DNA from 2 places in the Streptomyces sp. NPDC006283 genome. Region 1 is predicted to be linked to the other one. Evidence: riboswitches for the same ligand, from Rfam matches in the RefSeq annotation. Region 1 holds a riboswitch; the other holds the start of a gene.

Region 1 (4,219 bases):
TGCAGCGCACGGTTCTCACCGCGGCGCACGGCGATCAGCTGGCCCTCCTTGACCAGCTGGCGCACACGCGTCACCTCGACATCGAGCATTTCCGCGATGTCGGGCAGGTAGAGCCAGGCGGGGACGAGAGCATCGATCTTTGCGTCAATCTCGGTCACAGGACAAGCCTGCCATCCGGGACCGACAGTCGGTAGCCGGGACCTACCGTGCCGCCGCCTTCAGAGGGACGGACGGGTCGGCGGCCCGCTCCCGATCCAGCGCCGCCCCCGCCAGGATCAGCCTGCGGCCCTGGGCCAGGTCACGGGCCCTGCCGACGGCGAGCAGCGCCACCAGCACCTCTCCGCGCAGCCACAGCACCGACCAGGTGTCCTCGTGGGGCCGGCCCCGCCACAGCAGGTCGTCGGCGGCGGCGTGGTGGCCCGCGTACTGGACGAACCGGCCGAACTGCTCCGACCAGAAGTACGGCACCGGGTCGTACACCTCGGCGGCCGGGCCGGGCTCCCCGGCCGCGTGCGTGACGATGTTCGCCGCGACGGTGCGCGGTCCCTGGAGCGCGTTGTCCCAGTGATGCACCAGCAGCCGCTCGCCGTAGCGGCCGGACGGGTAGGAGGCGCAGTCTCCGACGGCGTACACATCGGGCGCGGAGGCACGCAGGTGGCGGTCCGCGACGACCGAACCGTCCGGGCCGAGCTCGATGCCGGAGCCCTCGAGCAGGCCCGTGGCGGGCCGTGCCCCGATACCGACGACGACGGCGCCGGCGGGAATCCTGCGGCCCCCGGCCAGGACCACGGCGCCCGGCTCGACGGTGGCCACACGGGCGCCGGTGACGAGTTCCGCCCCGTACTGCCCGTACCAGGCGGCCATCGGGGCGGCGACCTCCGCGGGCATGGTGCCGGCGAGCGGGCGGTCGGCGGCCTCGACGACGGTGACGGCGCAGCCGGCCTGACGGGCCGCGGTCGCGAACTCCGCGCCGATCCAGCCCGCGCCGACCACGACGATGTCGTGCTGCTCGGTGAGCAGGGGCCGCAGCCGGGCGGCGTCGTCGAGGGTGCGCAGCAGATGGACGCCCGGTACGCCCCGGGTACCGGGCAGCGTGACGGGCTCCGCGCCGGTGGCGAGGACCAGGACGTCGTACGGGACGGGGCCGGCCGCGGTGTCCACCTCGTGCGCGCAAGTGCGCACGCCGGTGACCTCGACGCCCAGGCGCAGCTCGACGCCGAGGGCCTCGAAGTCGATGTCGAAGGCCGAGTCCTCCGCCTTGCCGAGCAGGATCGCCTTGGACAGCGGCGGCCGGTCGTACGGCTGGTGCGGCTCGGCGCCGATCACGGTGACCGGGCCGGTGAAGCCCTGCTCCCGGAGCGCGACCGCGGTCTGCACTCCCGCCATGCCCGCGCCGACGATCACCACGCGCCGCCGCGGCGCTGTCTGCTGCTGCCGTTCGTCCACCCGCACACCTTACGTACCTGACAGAGAGTCAGGAAGGCAGCTCCTCCACCACGCTCGTCCCGCTGCCCTCCTGGGACTCCCACTCCCAGGTCTCCTCCAGGCGCACACGGCCGTCCGGAAGGTCCACGACCGTGGAGACGCAGTGCCCCGAGGAGGTGGCGCCGTCCGTCTTCAACTGCACATAACGGAAGTCGAGACGGTCGCCCTCCCGGGTGCCCACGAGGTGTCCGCGGACCACGTCACCGCCCTCGTACTCGGCCCAGATCCGGCCCCGCTCCTCGTGGTACGTGAACCGGGTCCGGGTGCCGACCTGGCCCGGAGCCTGGTCGGCGACCGGTGAGAGAACGAGTCCGTCGAGCGTCCTGGCCACTGCTGCGGCTCCCTTACTGCGTGTCGGGGCGGGAGGTTAGGGTGGCCACCGTAAGGCACTCGCGGGAGCCCGGACGCACCGGGCTGAGAGGGAGGCTGGCGGCCTCCGACCGTACGAACCTGATCCGGGTCATGCCGGCGAAGGGAGGGGCTGGACGCCCATGTCTCGTACTCGACGCACCCCTGACGTCCTTGTCATAGGGGGCGGGATCATCGGTCTGGTCACGGCCTGGCGCGCAGCGCAGCGCGGGCTGAGCGTGACCGTCGCGGACCCCGAACCGGGCGGCGGGGCCGCTCAGGTCGCGGCCGGGATGCTGGCCGCCGTCACCGAACTCCACTACGGCGAGCAGACCCTGCTCGGGCTCAACCTCGAGTCCGCCCGCCGCTACCCGGCCTTCGTCGCGGAACTCGAGGAAGCGAGCGGCCGGCAGGTCGGGTACCGCTCCTGCGGCACGCTCGCCGTCGCCCTCGACGCCGACGACCGCGCGCATCTGCGCGAACTGCACGCCCTGCAGCACCGCTCGGGACTCGAGTCCGAGTGGCTCACGGGCCGTGAGTGCCGCCGCCTCGAGCCGATGCTGGCACCCGGCGTACGCGGCGGGCTGCGGGTGGACGGCGACCACCAGGTCGACCCGCGCCGGCTGACCGCCGCGCTCGTCGTCGCCTGCGAGCGGGCCGGTGTGGACTTCCGCCGCACCTGGGTGGAGCGGCTGGTGGTGGCCGCCGACCGGGCGGCCGGAGCCGTACTCGCCGACGGCGGCGAACTCGCCGCGGGGCAGGTCGTGTTGGCCGGGGGAAGCATGAGCGGACGGCTGGAGGGCGTACCGGCGGACGTACTTCCGCCCGTACGGCCGGTGAAGGGCCAGGTTCTGCGGCTGACCGTGCCACGCCCCTACGCGCCGTTCCTCTCGCGCACCGTACGGGCGGTGGTGCGCGGCAGCCATGTGTATTTGGTGCCACGCAAGGACGGCGAGCTGGTGGTCGGCGCGACCAGCGAAGAGCTCGGCTGGGACACGACGGTCACCGCGGGCGGGGTGTACGAACTGCTGCGCGACGCGCACGAGCTCGTGCCCGGCATCACGGAGCTGCCTCTCGTCGAGACGCAGGCCGGACTGCGGCCCGGCTCCCCCGACAACGCGCCCCTGCTGGGCTTCACCGAGCTGCCCGGCCTGCTGCTGGCCACCGGGCACTACCGCAACGGGGTGCTGCTGACACCTGTCACCGGCGACGCACTGGCGGGCGCGCTGGTGAGCGGCGAACTGCCCGAGGTGGCACGGCCCTTCTCCCCCCGCCGCTTCTCTTCCGTCCTCCAGGAGCAGCCCGCATGAACGTCTTTGTCAACGGCGAAGTCCGAGAGTTCGCCGACAGCACCACCCTGGACGCCGTCGTCGCCGCGCTCACCGCGGCGCCCTCCGGAGTCGCCGCGGCGCTCAACGAGACCGTCGTCCCGCGCAGCCGGTGGGCCGGCACCCCGCTCGGCGACGGCGACCGTGTCGAAGTTCTCACCGCAGTGCAGGGAGGCTGATCCGTCGTGGCCGACGACCGTTTCACCATCGGGGAGACCACGTTCGACTCCCGTCTGATCATGGGCACCGGCGGGGCGCCCAGCCTCGACGTCCTCGAACGCTCGCTCGTCGCGAGCGGCACGGAACTGACGACCGTCGCGATGCGGCGCCTCGATCCGACCGTTCAGGGTTCCGTCCTGTCCGTGCTGGACAAGCTCGGCATCCGGGTCCTGCCGAACACCGCCGGGTGTTTCACCGCCGGTGAGGCGGTCCTCACCGCGCGTCTCGCACGGGAGGCGCTGGGCACCGACTGGATCAAGCTCGAGGTCGTCGCGGACGAGCGGACGCTGCTGCCGGACGGCGTCGAGCTGCTGGACGCGGCGGAAACACTCGTCGACGACGGCTTCACCGTCCTGCCGTACACGAACGACGACCCGGTGCTGGCGCACAAGCTGGAGGACGTGGGCTGCGCCGCGATCATGCCGCTGGGCTCACCGATCGGCTCCGGGCTCGGCATCCGCAACCCCCACAACTTCCAGTTGATCGTCGAGCAGGCGGGCGTGCCGGTGATTCTGGACGCGGGCGCCGGCACGGCGTCGGACGCGGCGCTGGCGATGGAGCTGGGGTGCGCGGCTGTGATGCTGGCGTCGGCGGTGACGCGGGCGCAGGAGCCGGAGCTGATGGCGGAAGCGATGCGGCGGGGCGTGGAGGCCGGGCGGCTGGCGTTTTGTGCGGGACGGATTCCGCGGCGGCACTTCGCACAGGCGTCGTCGCCGGTCGAGGGTGTCGCGGCACTGGATCCCGAGCGGCCGGCGTTCTGAGGGGGCCGAGGGGGTGGCCTTGCGGGCCACCCTCCTGCGGCATGGGGGCCTGGGGGACGTCCGCGCGTCACAGCTCGG
Region 2 (4,219 bases), on a different contig from region 1:
CCGCCAAGCTGCTGGCGCGAGCGGCCGGCATCCCCCTGCCGACCGCCTATCACCTGCTGCGCACCCTGACCCACGGCGACTATCTGAGGCGCCAGAACGGGGTGTACGCCCTCGGCAACGCCATCGAACGGCTCGTCTCCGGCGGCTCGTTGCAGAATCGTCGCAGCACGCTCGAGGAGTCGCTGGCGCACTGGCGGGACGCCATCGGCGTACCCGTCTACTTCGCCGTCTACCGCGAAGGCGAGATCGACATCGTCGCGGTCTCCGACACGCCCTACGCGCCGGCCGTCGCCGAATGGGCCGACTTCCGCGAGACCGGCCACGCGCATGCGTTGGGCCAGTGTCTTCTCGCCCAGCTCGACGAGTCCGCCCGCCGTGACCACCTCGACCGCCATCCCGTTCAGCCCGTCACGCCGCACACGGTGCGTGACCGGGGCGCACTGCTCGAACGGCTCGCGTCGCGTGGGTCCATGGCGCCGGTCGTGGAGCGTCAGGAGTATGCGCTCGGCACGGTCTGCGCCGCCATTCCGATCACCACCGGCCCTGTCGTCGCAACGATGGCCATTTCTCTTCCCCTTCACCAGGAAGCCAGATTGCTCCCTGCGGTGGAGCAGCTGAGGAACGGAATCGGTGGGCTGTTGGGGTCACTTGCCTTCTCTATCAGTATCTGAAATATCACTCCTTGTGATCTGCTAGCGCTTCGAGGACGATTACGTCAAGAGGGCCTAGGGGGATCGTTCCTGGCCGTTTTCTTGCTTTGCCAGCACGGGTTCATTCATTGCTTCATTACTGCGGGGTATGTGATGCGCGAGTCGGTCCAGGCCGAGGTACTGATGAGCTTCCTCGTCTCCGAGGAGCTCTCCTTCCGGATTCCGGTGGAGCTGGGTTACGAGACCTGGGATCCGTACGCGGTGCGGATGACCTTTCACCTTCCCGGCGACGCACCTGTGACCTGGGCATTCGGGCGGGAGTTGCTGCTCGACGGGATCAACGGGCCGAGCGGGGACGGGGATGTGCACATCGCGCCCGTCGGTCCCGAAAGTCTGTCGGACGTTCGTATCCGGCTTCGGGTCGGCGCCGACTCGGCGTTGTTCCGCGCGGGCGCGGCACCGCTCGTGGCCTTCCTCGACCGTACGGACAAGCTGGTGCCGATCGGTCAGGAGCTCTCCTTGGGTGACTGCGAAGTGAGTCTGGAAGAGGCGCTCGGACGCATCCTGGCCGAGGAGAACGCCGGCTGACGCCCCATCGGTGCGGCTCGTGCACTCACTTCTTTCGCCGCCGCCCCCTGCCGCCCAGAATTGGTGACCCGGCCGGTTCCTCTGCGGGCTGCGGACGGTCGGCCGAGACCACCAGGGCGGCAAGGACGGTGGTCACCGGTACGGAGGCGACCAGGCCGATCGAGCCCACCAGGGTCCGTACGATCTCCTCCGCCACCAGTTCGCTGGTGGCCACGGCGCCCACGCCCGACTGCGCGATCGAGAAAAGCAGCAGCAGGGGCAACGCGGCGCCCGCGTAGGCGAGTACGAGCGTGTTGACGACCGAGGCGATGTGGTCGCGGCCGATGCGGATCGCGGCGCGGTAGAGGGCGCGCGGACCCATGCCCGGGTCGGCCTGATGCAGTTCCCAGACGGCCGAGGTCTGGGTCACCGTCACATCGTCGAGGACGCCGAGGGAGCCGATGATGACGCCGGCCAGCAGCAGACCGCTCATGTCGATGCCCGGGTACAGGCCGTGGATGAGGCCGGTGTTGTCGTCCGTGTTCCCGCTCAGGCTTGCCCAGCCGATGAACAGGGAACCCAGCAGCCCGATCAGCAGAAGCGAGATCAGGGTGCCGAGCACCGCGACCGAGGTGCGCGCCGTCACCCCATGGCACATGTACAACGCGATCAGCATGATGGCGCTCGCCCCGACCACCGCGACGATCAGCGGATCCGAGCCCTGCAGGATCGCCGGCAGGATGAACAGCGTCAGCACGGCGAACGAGACCGCCAGCGCGATCAGGGCCATCACTCCGCGCATCCGGCCCACGAGCACCACCGCGAGGGCGAAGATCCCCGCGAGCAGTGCCATGGGGAACTCACGGTCCACGTCCGTCACCGAGTACTGCAGATCGCGAGGAGCGTCGGGGGCGTACGCGACGACGACGCCCTGTCCCTCGCTCAACTGCCGTGGTGCGTCCGGCTGCACGATCTCGACGAAGGTCCGGCCCTTGTCCTTGCCGCTCGTGACCTCGACGGTCGCCCTGGCGCACCGGCCCTGCTGCGCGGCCACGGCCTCGCGTCCCTGGGGCGTGGAGGTGTCGCCGGTCGGTGGGACCTGTGCGGCGTTGACGTCCTTGCAGTCGACCTTCTCGACGCGCACCACCTTGCCCTGCTCGGTCTGCCGGTCGAAGCCGACGCCGGTGCGTTCGTGGCCGGGCGCGCCTCCCGGCCACAGCACCGCGAGCCCGACGAGGACGGCTGTCGCGAAGGGGATCAGTACGGCTGCGATGACCCTTCGTAGGTGCCGGGACACCGGGGCGGCGGGTCCGTGACTGTGCCCATGGCCGTGGGCCTGGCCGTGCGGTTCTGGGGACTGTGGCGATGAGGTCACGGGTCGATCATCGCAAGAAGCCGGGGGCCCTCTGTTCAGCGCGCCAGACATGACGCTAGCGTGGTGGCACCTTTGCACACGCGGGAGCTCGGAGCACCGGGCTGAGAGGGCGCTGACCTTCGTACATCCGTACGGGACCAGCTGCGCCGACCGCCGAACCTGTTACCGGGTAATGCCGGCGTAGGGAGTAGGTCTCATGACCGTATCGGACGCACGCACGCCTGCCTCGAACCAGAACGACGAGGCCGGGAAGTCCATCGGCTGGCACAAGGGATACGTCGAGGGATCGCGCCCCGACCTCCGCGTGCCGGTGCGCAAGGTGCATCTCACCAATGGCAAGGACGTCACGCTGTACGACACGTCCGGCCCGTATACCGACCCGAACGTCGACACCGACGTCCGCCGCGGGCTGCCGCCGCTACGGGAGAACTGGATCATCGGCCGCGGCGACACCGAGGAGTACGCGGGGCGGCCGGTCCGGCCGGAGGACGACGGGATCAAGCACACCTCGCCGCGCGGGGGGCTGCGCAACCTCGACGCCGTCTTCCCGGGACGCCCGCGCCAGCCCCGCCGTGGCCGCGACGGGCAGGCGGTGACACAGCTCGCGTACGCCCGCCGTGGCGAGATCACGCCGGAGATGGAGTACGTCGCCATCCGCGAGAACGTCTCCCCCGAAGTGGTGCGGGAGGAGATCGCGGCCGGCCGGGCCGTGCTGCCGGCGAACGTGAACCACCCGGAGATCGAGCCGATGATCATCGGTAAGCGTTTCCTGGTGAAGGTCAACGCGAACATCGGCAACTCCGCGGTCACGTCCTCCATCGAGGAGGAGGTCGAGAAGATGACCTGGGCGACCCGCTGGGGTGCCGACACGGTCATGGACCTCTCCACCGGCCGCAACATCCACACCACCCGCGAGTGGGTGCTGCGCAACTCCCCCGTCCCGATCGGCACGGTGCCGCTGTACCAGGCGCTGGAGAAGGTGGACGGCAAGGCCGAGGACCTGACCTGGGACGTCTACAAGGACACGGTCATCGAGCAGGCCGAGCAGGGCGTCGACTACATGACGGTCCACGCCGGAGTGCTGCTGCGCTATGTGCCGCTGACGGCCCGGCGCAAGACCGGCATCGTCTCGCGCGGCGGCTCGATCATGGCGGCCTGGTGCCTGGCGCACCACAAGGAGTCGTTCCTGTACGAGAACTTCGAGGAGCTCTGCGAGATCCTCGCCGCCTACGACGTGACGTACTCCCTCGGCGACGGGCTGCGCCCCGGTTCGATCGCGGATGCCAACGACGAGGCGCAGTTCGCCGAGTTGAGGACGCTCGGTGAGCTCAACACCATTGCCAAGCGCCACAACGTGCAGACGATGATCGAGGGCCCGGGCCATGTCCCGATGCACAAGATCAAGGAGAACATCGACCTCCAGCAGGAGATCTGCGAGGAGGCGCCGTTCTACACGCTCGGCCCCCTCACCACGGACGTGGCGCCCGCCTACGACCACATCACGTCAGGCATCGGGGCGGCCATGATCGCCTGGTGGGGTACCGCAATGCTCTGCTACGTCACGCCCAAGGAGCACTTGGGCCTGCCGGACCGTGACGACGTCAAGACCGGCGTCATCACGTACAAG

What was found. A riboswitch is a leader RNA that binds a small molecule or an ion and turns the genes downstream of it on or off. The one in region 1 is predicted to bind thiamine pyrophosphate.
Region 2: linked by a shared signal. The riboswitch ahead of thiC (phosphomethylpyrimidine synthase ThiC) and the one ahead of thiO (glycine oxidase ThiO) in region 1 are both predicted to bind thiamine pyrophosphate.

The regions. Positions count from the first base shown of each region.
Region 1 is NZ_JBEXRZ010000070.1:18,643-22,861, reverse strand. It holds gene ABZ070_RS16990 (Rv2175c family DNA-binding protein) at 1-158, opposite strand, end outside; gene ABZ070_RS16985 (FAD-dependent oxidoreductase) at 202-1,386, opposite strand; gene ABZ070_RS16980 (hypothetical protein) at 1,475-1,816, opposite strand; TPP riboswitch at 1,868-1,979, shown strand; gene thiO (glycine oxidase ThiO) at 1,977-3,143, shown strand; gene thiS (sulfur carrier protein ThiS) at 3,140-3,340, shown strand; gene ABZ070_RS16965 (thiazole synthase) at 3,347-4,141, shown strand.
Region 2 is NZ_JBEXRZ010000013.1:61,802-66,020, reverse strand. It holds gene ABZ070_RS05155 (IclR family transcriptional regulator C-terminal domain-containing protein) at 1-671, shown strand, start outside; gene ABZ070_RS05150 (SsgA family sporulation/cell division regulator) at 804-1,238, shown strand; gene ABZ070_RS05145 (YibE/F family protein) at 1,264-2,643, opposite strand; TPP riboswitch at 2,663-2,796, shown strand; gene thiC (phosphomethylpyrimidine synthase ThiC) at 2,789-4,219, shown strand, end outside.